3 regions of the Sporofaciens sp. SGI.106 genome follow, and region 3 is predicted to be linked to each of the others. Evidence: predicted binding sites of a transcription regulator. Region 3 holds the regulator's gene; each other region holds the start of a gene.
The links. The regulator Rex, encoded in region 3, represses fermentation and respiration genes when NADH is low (regulators of the CRP and FNR family bind a similar motif). The targets are predictions, from matches to a motif close to ATTGTTAANTANTTAACAAT.

Region 1 (3,289 bases), on a different contig from region 3:
CCACACCGGTAGGACCATATTTCAAGGGCGGCGCAAAGCCGATTACCATTAGAGTGTGTGATTTTGACCGTGCAGCTCCGCATGGTACCGGCCATGTAAAGGCAGGACTTAATTATGCTATGAGCCTTCATGCAATCGTAGATGCTCACAAGCAGGGATATGATGAGAATATGTATCTGGATGCAGCTACCAGAACAAAGGTAGAAGAGACAGGCGGAGCAAACTTTATCTTTATTACAAAAGACAATAAAGTGGTAACACCGAAGTCCAGCACAATTCTTCCATCTATTACCAGACGTTCTCTGATGTATGTGGCAGAGAAATATCTTGGGCTGGAAGTGGAAGAGAGAGAAGTATACCTGGATGAAGTGAAAGACTTCGCAGAGTGCGGCCTGTGTGGTACAGCAGCCGTTATCTCACCGGTAGGAAAGATTGTTGATCATGGTACAGATATCTGCTTCCCAAGCGGAATGGAAGAGATGGGACCGACAATTAAGAAATTATATGATACACTGACCGGAATCCAGATGGGACGTATCGAAGCTCCAGAAGGATGGATTCATGTAGTTTGCTAGGATATGGAAGCAGGAAAACAGGAGCAGATGAAATACCGGCTGGCGGAAGCCATGAAGAAGTGTATGAAGGATACACCGGTGGAGCGAATCACGGTAAAGGAAATTGTTGAAACATGTGGGACAACGAGACAGACCTTTTACCGGAATTTTCAGGATAAATATGATCTGATCAACTGGTATTTTGATAAGATCCTCCAGGAATCCTTTGAGCATATGGGAGAGGGAAGAACCGTCTACGAGGGGCTTGTAAAGAAGTTTGAATTTATTTCGCAGGAGAGACTGTTCTTCCGTGCGGCTTTCAAATCTGATGAACAGAATTGTCTGAAGGATCATGATTTTCAGCTGATCACAGAATTCTACACGAATAAGATAGAATCGAAGTCCGGAAAGAAGATGACGGAAGAACTGAAATTTCTTCTGGAAATGTATTGTCAGGGATCGATTTATATGACAGTACAGTGGGTGCTTGGAAGAAAGAAGGCAACGCCTCAGGAGCTGGCCAGGTCGCTGGTGGAAGCGATGCCCATGGAGCTTGCCGGTGTTTTTCGAAGTTTGCATTTAATATAATGATGTCGCAGGCAACCGCCGAAGGCGCGAGGGAGTATCGCAAAATCACCAGTGATGATGTGACACTCTCTTTTTTATTATGCAAGTGACAGATTTGCTGTTTTGTAACTTTCCATTTACATGTGAGATTGTTAAAATATAGACATAGAAACTGATCGATATTAAAAAAAGGAGAGAACAAAAATGGCAAACAGAATTATGTTGAATGAAACTTCTTACCATGGTGCCGGAGCAATCAAGGAGATTGCTGCAGAAGCGAAAGCAAGAGCATTTCGCAAAGCGTTCGTATGCTCTGACCCTGATCTGATTAAGTTCGGAGTAACAGGTAAGGTAACAGATGTGTTGGACGAGGCAGGTCTTGCTTATGAGATTTATTCCGATATCAAGGCAAATCCGACTATCGAGAATGTACAGAATGGTGTTGCAGCATTCAAAAAAGCTGAGGCAGATTATATTATTGCAATCGGCGGCGGTTCTTCCATGGATACAGCAAAAGCAGTAGGAATCATTATTGCAAATCCGGAATTTGAAGATGTAAGAAGTCTCGAGGGTGTTGCACCGACAAAGAACCCATGTGTACCGATTATTGCAGTGCCGACAACAGCCGGAACAGCAGCAGAGGTTACGATTAATTACGTTATCACTGATGTTGAGAAGAAAAGAAAATTTGTGTGCGTAGACCCGCATGATATGCCGGTTATCGCAGTGGTTGACCCGGATATGATGTCTTCTATGCCAAAGGGACTGACAGCTTCTACAGGAATGGATGCTCTGACTCATGCGATCGAAGGATATACAACTAAGGGAGCATGGGAGATGACAGATATGTTCCATATCAAAGCAATTGAGATCATTTCCAAGTCCTTAAGCGGAGCAGTTGCCAACGAGAAAGAAGGTCGCGAGGGAATGGCATTGGGACAGTACATTGCAGGTATGGGATTCTCTAACGTAGGTCTTGGAATCGCACATTCCATGGCACATACTCTGGGAGCTGTTTATGATACACCACACGGTGTGGCATGTGCAATGATGCTTCCAATCGTAATGGAGTATAACGCTGAGTGCACCGGTGAGAAATATCGTGAGATTGCCAGAGCGATGGGAGTAAAAGGTGTGGACGAGATGTCTGTAGAAGAATACAGAAAGGCAGCAGTAGATGCTGTTCAGCAGCTTTCTGTTGATGTAGGAATCCCGACAAAACTGGAAGCATTAAAGGAGGAGGATTTACAGTTCCTTGCAGAATCCGCATTTGCAGATGCCTGTGCACCGGGAAATCCGAAAGACACAAGCGTAGAAGATTTGAAAGATTTATTTAGAAAACTGATGTAAAAATATATGAAAGGCGCAGCTTCGGTTGCGCTTTTTTCACTTATCTATTTTGCAATGCCCTTTTTACGTGGGATAATTACTTTTCTTACATTTAGCACGTATATTTTGGAGTTCCTTACGTGGAAAATCTCATTTTCTTCCATCTGACACGTAGTTTTCGGCTAACTCTACATGGAAAATTACTATTTTTTTTCTTTCACACGTAGCGTTTGTTATTTTTTACGTGGAAAAATGGCCTTTTTCTCATCTGACATGTATATACTAGTTTTTTCTACATGTAAATAATGAAAAATAAAACTTTGACACGTAATTATTGTGTAAAAGCTCGCTTTTTCAGCAAGCACAATACCACTTTTTAAAAAAATCAAATAAACACCATATAACAGTTGACAACAGTTATAAACTGTTATATACTGTTTACAACGAAGGAGGGGTAACATGAAGTTGATTATCAATAATTCTTCCATGCAGCCGATCTATGAACAGATTGTTACGCAGATGAAGTCGAAGATCATGCATGGGGAATTGCGGGAAGAAGAGATGCTCCCATCAGTTCGTACTTTAGCTAAAGAATTAAAGGTCAGTGCCCTGACCGTGAAGAAGGCATATGATGCTCTGGAGACGGAAGGATTTGTCGTTACCGTCCATGGCAAGGGAAGCTTTGTTACTCTGGCCAATCAGGAGTTGATGCTGGAGGAGAAGAAAAAGGAAGTAGAAGCTGATTTGGAAATGGCCATCCGAAAAGGCAGAAGCTGCGGAATGAGTAATCAGGAGATTACAGAGTTGTTTCAGATTGTTTTGGAGGATTGAGAGCAATG
Region 2 (3,289 bases), on a different contig from region 3:
GAAAGATACTGGATGCCCTGAAACGTATGGGTGTGGATTATGTGTTTGATACCGTATTTTCAGCAGACCTGACGATTATGGAAGAGGGACATGAATTTGTACAGCGCTTTACCAGTGGCGAGCTTAAGAATCGTCCGATGTTCACTTCCTGCTGTCCGGGATGGATTCGCTTTATCAAGACTCAGTTCCCGCATCTGGTGAAATACCTGTCTTCCGCAAAATCACCGCAGCAGATGTTCGGTGCAGCTATGAAGACCTATTTTGCAGACAAACTGGGTGTGGCACCGGAGAAGATTTATACAATATCTGTGATGCCTTGCGTGGCAAAGAAGGGCGAGCGCGAGATGGAGCTGTTCTATGGTGAATATGCAGGACATGATATTGATGCGGTTATTACGACCAGAGAGCTGGTAAAAATGATTCGCTCTGCACATATCAGACCGGATACGCTTCAGGATATTGAGAGTGACAGACCAATGCAGGGAGGAACCGGAGCAGGTGTAATCTTCGGAGCTACCGGTGGTGTTATGGAGGCTGCACTTCGTTCTGCATACTTTATCATTAAAGGTGAGAATCCTCCGGCAGATGCTTTCCACGCTGTGAGAAGTCAGGGCTTCAATGAGAATGATGGTGTACAGGAAGCAAATTTCCAGATAAATGATATTACCGTAAGAACAGCGGTTGTCAGTGGTCTGGGTAATGCAAGAGCGCTTCTTCAGAAAATTGAGCGTGGAGAAGTACAGTATGACTTTGTTGAAGTAATGGCATGTCCGGGTGGCTGTGTCGGAGGAGGCGGTCAGCCAATCCATGACGGAGAAGAGCGGGCATTTGAACGCGGAAAGAACCTGTATTATCTGGATGAAAATTATGATATACGTTTCTCGCATGAGAATCCGGATGTATTGGAAATGTATGAAGAATATTTCGAAAAACCGTTATCTCATAAAGCGCATATGCTGTTGCACACCGAGCATGATGCAGAGGTAGTAAACTACGGTAAAGGTTTCTAAATAAGACTTGTTTAAAATAATAGAGTTGGATTGAACGAATATGGTCAGAGGTGATTACATCTGCAAGTTCAATCCAACTTTTTTTGTCATAATTCCACAATTGTTCAAAAGCACTTTGGCACGCTAAAAAAGAATGTTAAATATTTATCAAAAAGTTATTGACAAATAATTAACAATCGCTTATACTACGACCATAGCAAAGAAAAAACGGTTCACATTCATGAATTCCACAGGAGGAGAACACAATGGCAAAGAAAAAAGAGACAGTACCTCAGATCGTAGACAGCGTAGAAGCTCTTGAAGCAAAGATGAACGCGATGCGTGAAGCACAGAAGATATTTGCAACCTATACACAGGAGCAGGTAGATAAAATCTTCTTTGAGGCAGCTATGGCGGCAAATAAAATGAGAATCCCGCTTGCAAAACAGGCAGTAGAAGAAACAGGTCGTGGTATCGTAGAAGATAAAATTATCAAAAACCACTATGCAGCAGAGTATATTTACAATGCATATAAAAATACAAAGACATGTGGCGTAATTGAGGAAGACAGCGCATTCGGAATCAAGAAAATCGCAGAACCTATCGGTCTTGTGGCAGCAGTTATTCCTACAACGAACCCGACATCAACTGCTATTTTCAAAACGCTGATCTGTCTGAAGACCAGAAATGCAATCATCATCAGCCCTCATCCGGCAGCAAAGGCATGTACTATCGCAGCAGCAAAGGTTGTGCTGGATGCGGCAGTGAAAGCAGGTGCACCGGAAGGTATTATCGGCTGGATTGATGTTCCTTCTCTGGAACTGACAAATACAGTTATGAGAGAAGCGGATATTATTCTTGCAACCGGAGGTCCGGGAATGGTTAAGGCTGCTTATTCATCAGGTAAACCGGCACTGGGTGTTGGAGCCGGCAATACACCGGTTATTATCGATGACACAGCAGATGTAAGAATGGCTGTAAACTCCATAATCCATTCCAAGACATTTGACAATGGTATGATCTGTGCTTCTGAGCAGTCTGTAACTGTTCTGGACAGCGTATATGATCAGGCAAAGAAAGAATTTGAATATCGTGGATGTTATTTCTTGAAAAAAGGCGAGGAGCTTGATAAAGTTCGTAAGACCATCATTATCAATGGAGCCCTGAATAATAAGATTCCCGGAAAATCAGCATATGAAATTGCTAAACTTGCCGGTGTAGAGGTTCCGGAAAGCACAAAGATTCTGATTGGTGAAGTAGAGTCAGTAGATATTTCCGAGGAATTTGCACATGAGAAATTATCTCCGGTACTTGCAATGTATCGAGCAAAGACATTTGACGAGGCTCTTGCCAAGGCAGAGCAGCTGGTAGCGGATGGTGGATATGGACATACGGCATCATTGTACGTACACCCGGCAGAGAAGGAGAAGATTGCAAAGCATGCAGCAGCAATGAAAACCTGCCGTATTCTGATTAATACACCATCTTCCCACGGTGGAATTGGTGATTTATATAACTTTAAACTGGCACCGTCTCTTACCCTTGGATGCGGTTCCTGGGGTGGAAACTCTGTATCTGAGAACGTGGGCGTGAAACATCTGATTAACATTAAAACAGTTGCAGAGAGGAGAGAGAATATGCTGTGGTTCAGAACACCTGAGAAAGTTTACTTTAAGAAGGGCTGTATGCCGGTAGCACTGGATGAGCTTGGAACAGTGATGCATAAGAAGAAAGCGTTTATCGTAACAGATACCTTCCTTTATAAAAATGGTTATGTAGCTCCGATTGAGAAAAAACTGGACGAAATGGGAATTCAGCATACATGCTTCTATGAAGTGGCTCCGGACCCGACACTGCAGTGTGCAGAAAAAGGTGTAGATCAGATGAGAGCATTTGAGCCGGATACAATTATCGCACTGGGCGGTGGTTCTGCAATGGATGCAGCAAAGATCATGTGGGTAATGTATGAGCATCCGGAAGCAAACTTTGAAGACATGGCTATGGACTTCATGGATATTCGTAAGAGAGTATTTACCTTCCCGAAGATGGGAGAGAAGGCTTACTTCGTAGCAATTCCGACTTCTTCCGGTACAGGTTCTGAAGTAACACCATTTGCAATCATTACCGATGCAGAGACCGGAGTAAAATGGCCGATTGCTGATTACGAGCTTCTGCCGAACATGGCAATCGTAGATGTAGACAATATGATGACCCAGCCAAAGGGACTGACCAGCGCATCCGGTATTGATGTTATGACGCATGCTATTGAGGCATATGTGTCCATCATGGCAACAGATTAC
Region 3 (3,289 bases):
GTGCCGGTGTAATCGTTGAGGGCTTTTTCCAGTATTTCTTTGGAAGCTATATCAAGGTGGTTGGTAGGCTCATCCAGAATCAGAAAATTCGCTTCTGAGAGCATGAGTTTTGCAAGAGATACCCGACCTCTTTCTCCACCGCTCAAATCCCCGATCAGTTTAAAGACGTCGTCGCCTGTAAACAGAAATGCTGCCAGCATATTACGAATCTGGGTGTTGGTAAGAGAGGGGTAATCATCGGATATTTCCTCAAAAATGGTCTTGTCCATGTGAAGGACGTGATGCTCCTGGTCGTAATATCCGATTTTGACGTTCGTTCCCAGGGTAAATGTACCGCTGTCTGCCGGAAGTACCTGATTCAGTATCTTGAGCAGTGTGGTCTTTCCCGTTCCATTATCACCGATTATTGCTACGTGTTCCCCGCGTTTAATCTCGAAGCTTATATTGGAAAATAATGTCTGCGGCGGAAAGGATTTGCTCAAATTCTCTACAGAGAGTACATCATTACCGCTTACACAGGAAGGCTCAAGTGTCAGGTGGATTTCACTGTGGATTTCTGCAGGTTTCTCCACCAGAGTCATTTTGTTCAGCATTTTTTCACGGCTTTCTGCCCGCTTAATAGATTTTTCCCGATTGAAGGAGCGCAGTTTTTCGATGACGGCTTCCTGATGTTTGATTTCCTGCTGCTGGTTTAAATATTCTTTCAGTCTGGCATCCCGGATCATCTGTTTCTTCTGTGCGAAGGCTGTGTAATTTCCGGGGAACATCATGATATTTCCCAGTTCGATTTCAATGACCTTTGTTACGACACGGTCCAGAAAATAACGGTCATGGGATACAATGAGAACGGCGCCCGGGTAATTCAGAAGATAAGTCTCCAGCCATGCAATAGAATTCAGATCCAGGTGGTTGGTAGGCTCGTCCAGAAGAAGGACATCCGGGCGTGTCAGCAATAATTTACCCAGCGCGACACGGGTCTTCTGACCGCCGGAGAGGGTGTCGACCGGTTTCCCAAATTCAGACTCTTCAAATCCCAGTCCTTTCAGTACTCCGGTAATCTCGCTTTCGTAAGCGTATCCATTTTCCCGCTCAAAGGTATCTGTCAGCCGATGATAGGTGGTAAGTCTGTCTTCCAGCTCCTGTCCGGACAGAGATGATAATTCCTCTTCAATAGAGCGGATCTGACGCTCCATCTCGATGACATCTGCCTTGGCAGTTTTTACTTCTTCGTAAATCGTATGACCGGTAGTGACTTCCTGGTGCTGGGACAGATATCCGAGAGTCTTTCCTTTGGCAAGAGTGACAGAACCGTCATCCAGGGAAAGTTCCCCCACGATCATCTTAAGAATCGTGGATTTGCCGGCACCATTGAGACCCACCAGTGCTGCTTTTTCGTGTTCTTCTATATGAAAAGAGCCATGTTTTACAATGACTTCTTCTCCAAAAGCTTTTTTGATGTTATGGCATGATAAAATCATGGCATGACCTCCTAAACCTAGTATTACTCACAATAATTATAACGAAATTTATGCAAAATACAACTAAAAGTTTGACTTTGAGTTGACAATTCTATATAATATTATGAAGAGAAACAAATCGGGAAGGTGAGACTAGTGGAAGAAAGAGAAATTTCTCAGGCTGTAATACGAAGACTTCCAAGATACTATCGCTATTTGGGCGAGTTGCTTGAAAATGGTGTAGAACGTATTTCCTCAAATGAGCTGAGTAAGCAGATGAAGGTGACGGCATCCCAGATTCGACAGGATCTGAATAATTTTGGTGGATTTGGACAACAGGGATACGGATATAATGTAAAATATTTATACACGGAGATCGGGAAAATCCTGGGGCTTGAGAAGAACCATAATATGATTATTATCGGAGCCGGTAACCTGGGACAGGCTCTGGCAAATTATGCGGCATTTGAAAAGAGAGGATTTGTTCTGAAAGGGATATTTGATGTAAATCCTACCCTTGCAGGTGTGTCCATTCGTGGTGTTCCGATTCGAATGATGAGTGAATTGAGAGAGTTTATAGGCAAAAATGATATTGAGATTGCCGCACTTACTATACCGAAGGCAAAAGCGATTGACGTTGCAAATGAACTGGTAGAGCATGGAGTCAGAGCAATCTGGAACTTTGCTCATACAGATTTGAATCTGCCGGAACATGTCATTGTTGAAAATGTTCATCTGTCAGAGAGTCTGATGAGGTTATCCTATAATATCAGCCGATATAACGAGGAGCATAAAACAGAATAGAGTGAGTCTTGAAACGAAAGTGGGACGTGTAATGTCGGTCTGTGCTGTGCAGGCTTTCTTTACACGTCTTTTGCGTATAGTCAGGCTGAAAATAAGAGGAGGAAAAGAGATATGATATATTTACCGGATGGAAATCAGATGAAGGAGGCGGACCGCCACACCATCTGTGATCTTGGGATTCCATCTCTGGAACTGATGGAGCATGCAGCAAGAGCCTGTGTGGAAGTTATGGAAGATCGAAAAACAGATCTGTCAGATGTGTGCATTGTGTGTGGCTCCGGCAATAATGGTGGAGATGGATTTGCGATTGCAAGGATGCTGCTGGAGAAAGGATATTCTGTTAAGGCGGTTCTGGCGGGACGCATGGAGAGCAGGACCCCGGAGACAGTGTATCAGATGGATTTGTTTGAAAAAGCAGGAGGAACAGTCAGTGAATGGAAATCCGGAAAATATAGTGTCATAGTAGACGCCTTATTTGGCGTAGGATTGAATAGAGATATAGAGGGAAGATATGGCGAGTTGATTGAAGAGATGAATCAGGCAGAGGCAGTCAGGTTTGCCGTGGATGTGCCGTCGGGAATCAGTGCGGCAGACGGAAGAATACTGGGGCATGCATTTCATGCAGATGTGACAGTAACCTTTCAGAGGGGAAAACTGGGGCTCTATATGGATCCGGGACGGCAGATGGCCGGTGAGGTAATCGTAACGGATATCGGTATCAATACAGAATGCCTGGATGAGGATATTCATACAGTCTGTGCCCTGGAGGAGAAGGATATTAAGAAAATGATGCCGGAGCGCAGGGAAGATTCCCATAAAGGAACCTATGGAAGATTGCTTGTGATTGCAGGCAGTAAGGGGATGGCGGGAGCAGCCTGGCTGAATGCATATGCGGCATATATGACAGGCGCCGGACTGGTGCAGATCTACACGGCAGAAGAAAATCGAATGATTCTTCAGCAGCTCCTTCCGGAAGCAATTATAACGACTTATGATTTGTTCGATGAGAGAGAGTTAATTTCCCTGCT

Region 1: a site for Rex is predicted at 1,270-1,289, ahead of fucO (lactaldehyde reductase). Genes of this name have one in related genera too.
Region 2: a site for Rex is predicted at 1,168-1,187, ahead of adhE (bifunctional acetaldehyde-CoA/alcohol dehydrogenase). Genes of this name have one in related genera too.

The regions. Positions count from the first base shown of each region.
Region 1 covers NZ_JBNPMZ010000003.1:108,843-112,131, reverse strand. Annotated here, with positions in the region: partial or broken gene ACQRCC_RS03615 (branched-chain amino acid aminotransferase) at 1-575, shown strand, start outside; gene ACQRCC_RS03610 (TetR/AcrR family transcriptional regulator C-terminal domain-containing protein) at 579-1,142, shown strand; gene fucO (lactaldehyde reductase) at 1,326-2,471, shown strand; gene ACQRCC_RS03600 (GntR family transcriptional regulator) at 2,910-3,281, shown strand; gene ACQRCC_RS03595 (ABC transporter ATP-binding protein) at 3,287-3,289, shown strand, end outside.
Region 2 covers NZ_JBNPMZ010000007.1:68,017-71,305, reverse strand. Annotated here, with positions in the region: gene ACQRCC_RS07220 ([FeFe] hydrogenase, group A) at 1-1,010, shown strand, start outside; gene adhE (bifunctional acetaldehyde-CoA/alcohol dehydrogenase) at 1,256-3,289, shown strand, end outside.
Region 3 covers NZ_JBNPMZ010000001.1:73,599-76,887, forward strand. Annotated here, with positions in the region: gene ACQRCC_RS00320 (ABC-F family ATP-binding cassette domain-containing protein) at 1-1,478, opposite strand, end outside; gene ACQRCC_RS00325 (redox-sensing transcriptional repressor Rex) at 1,614-2,261, shown strand; gene ACQRCC_RS00330 (NAD(P)H-hydrate dehydratase) at 2,373-3,289, shown strand, end outside.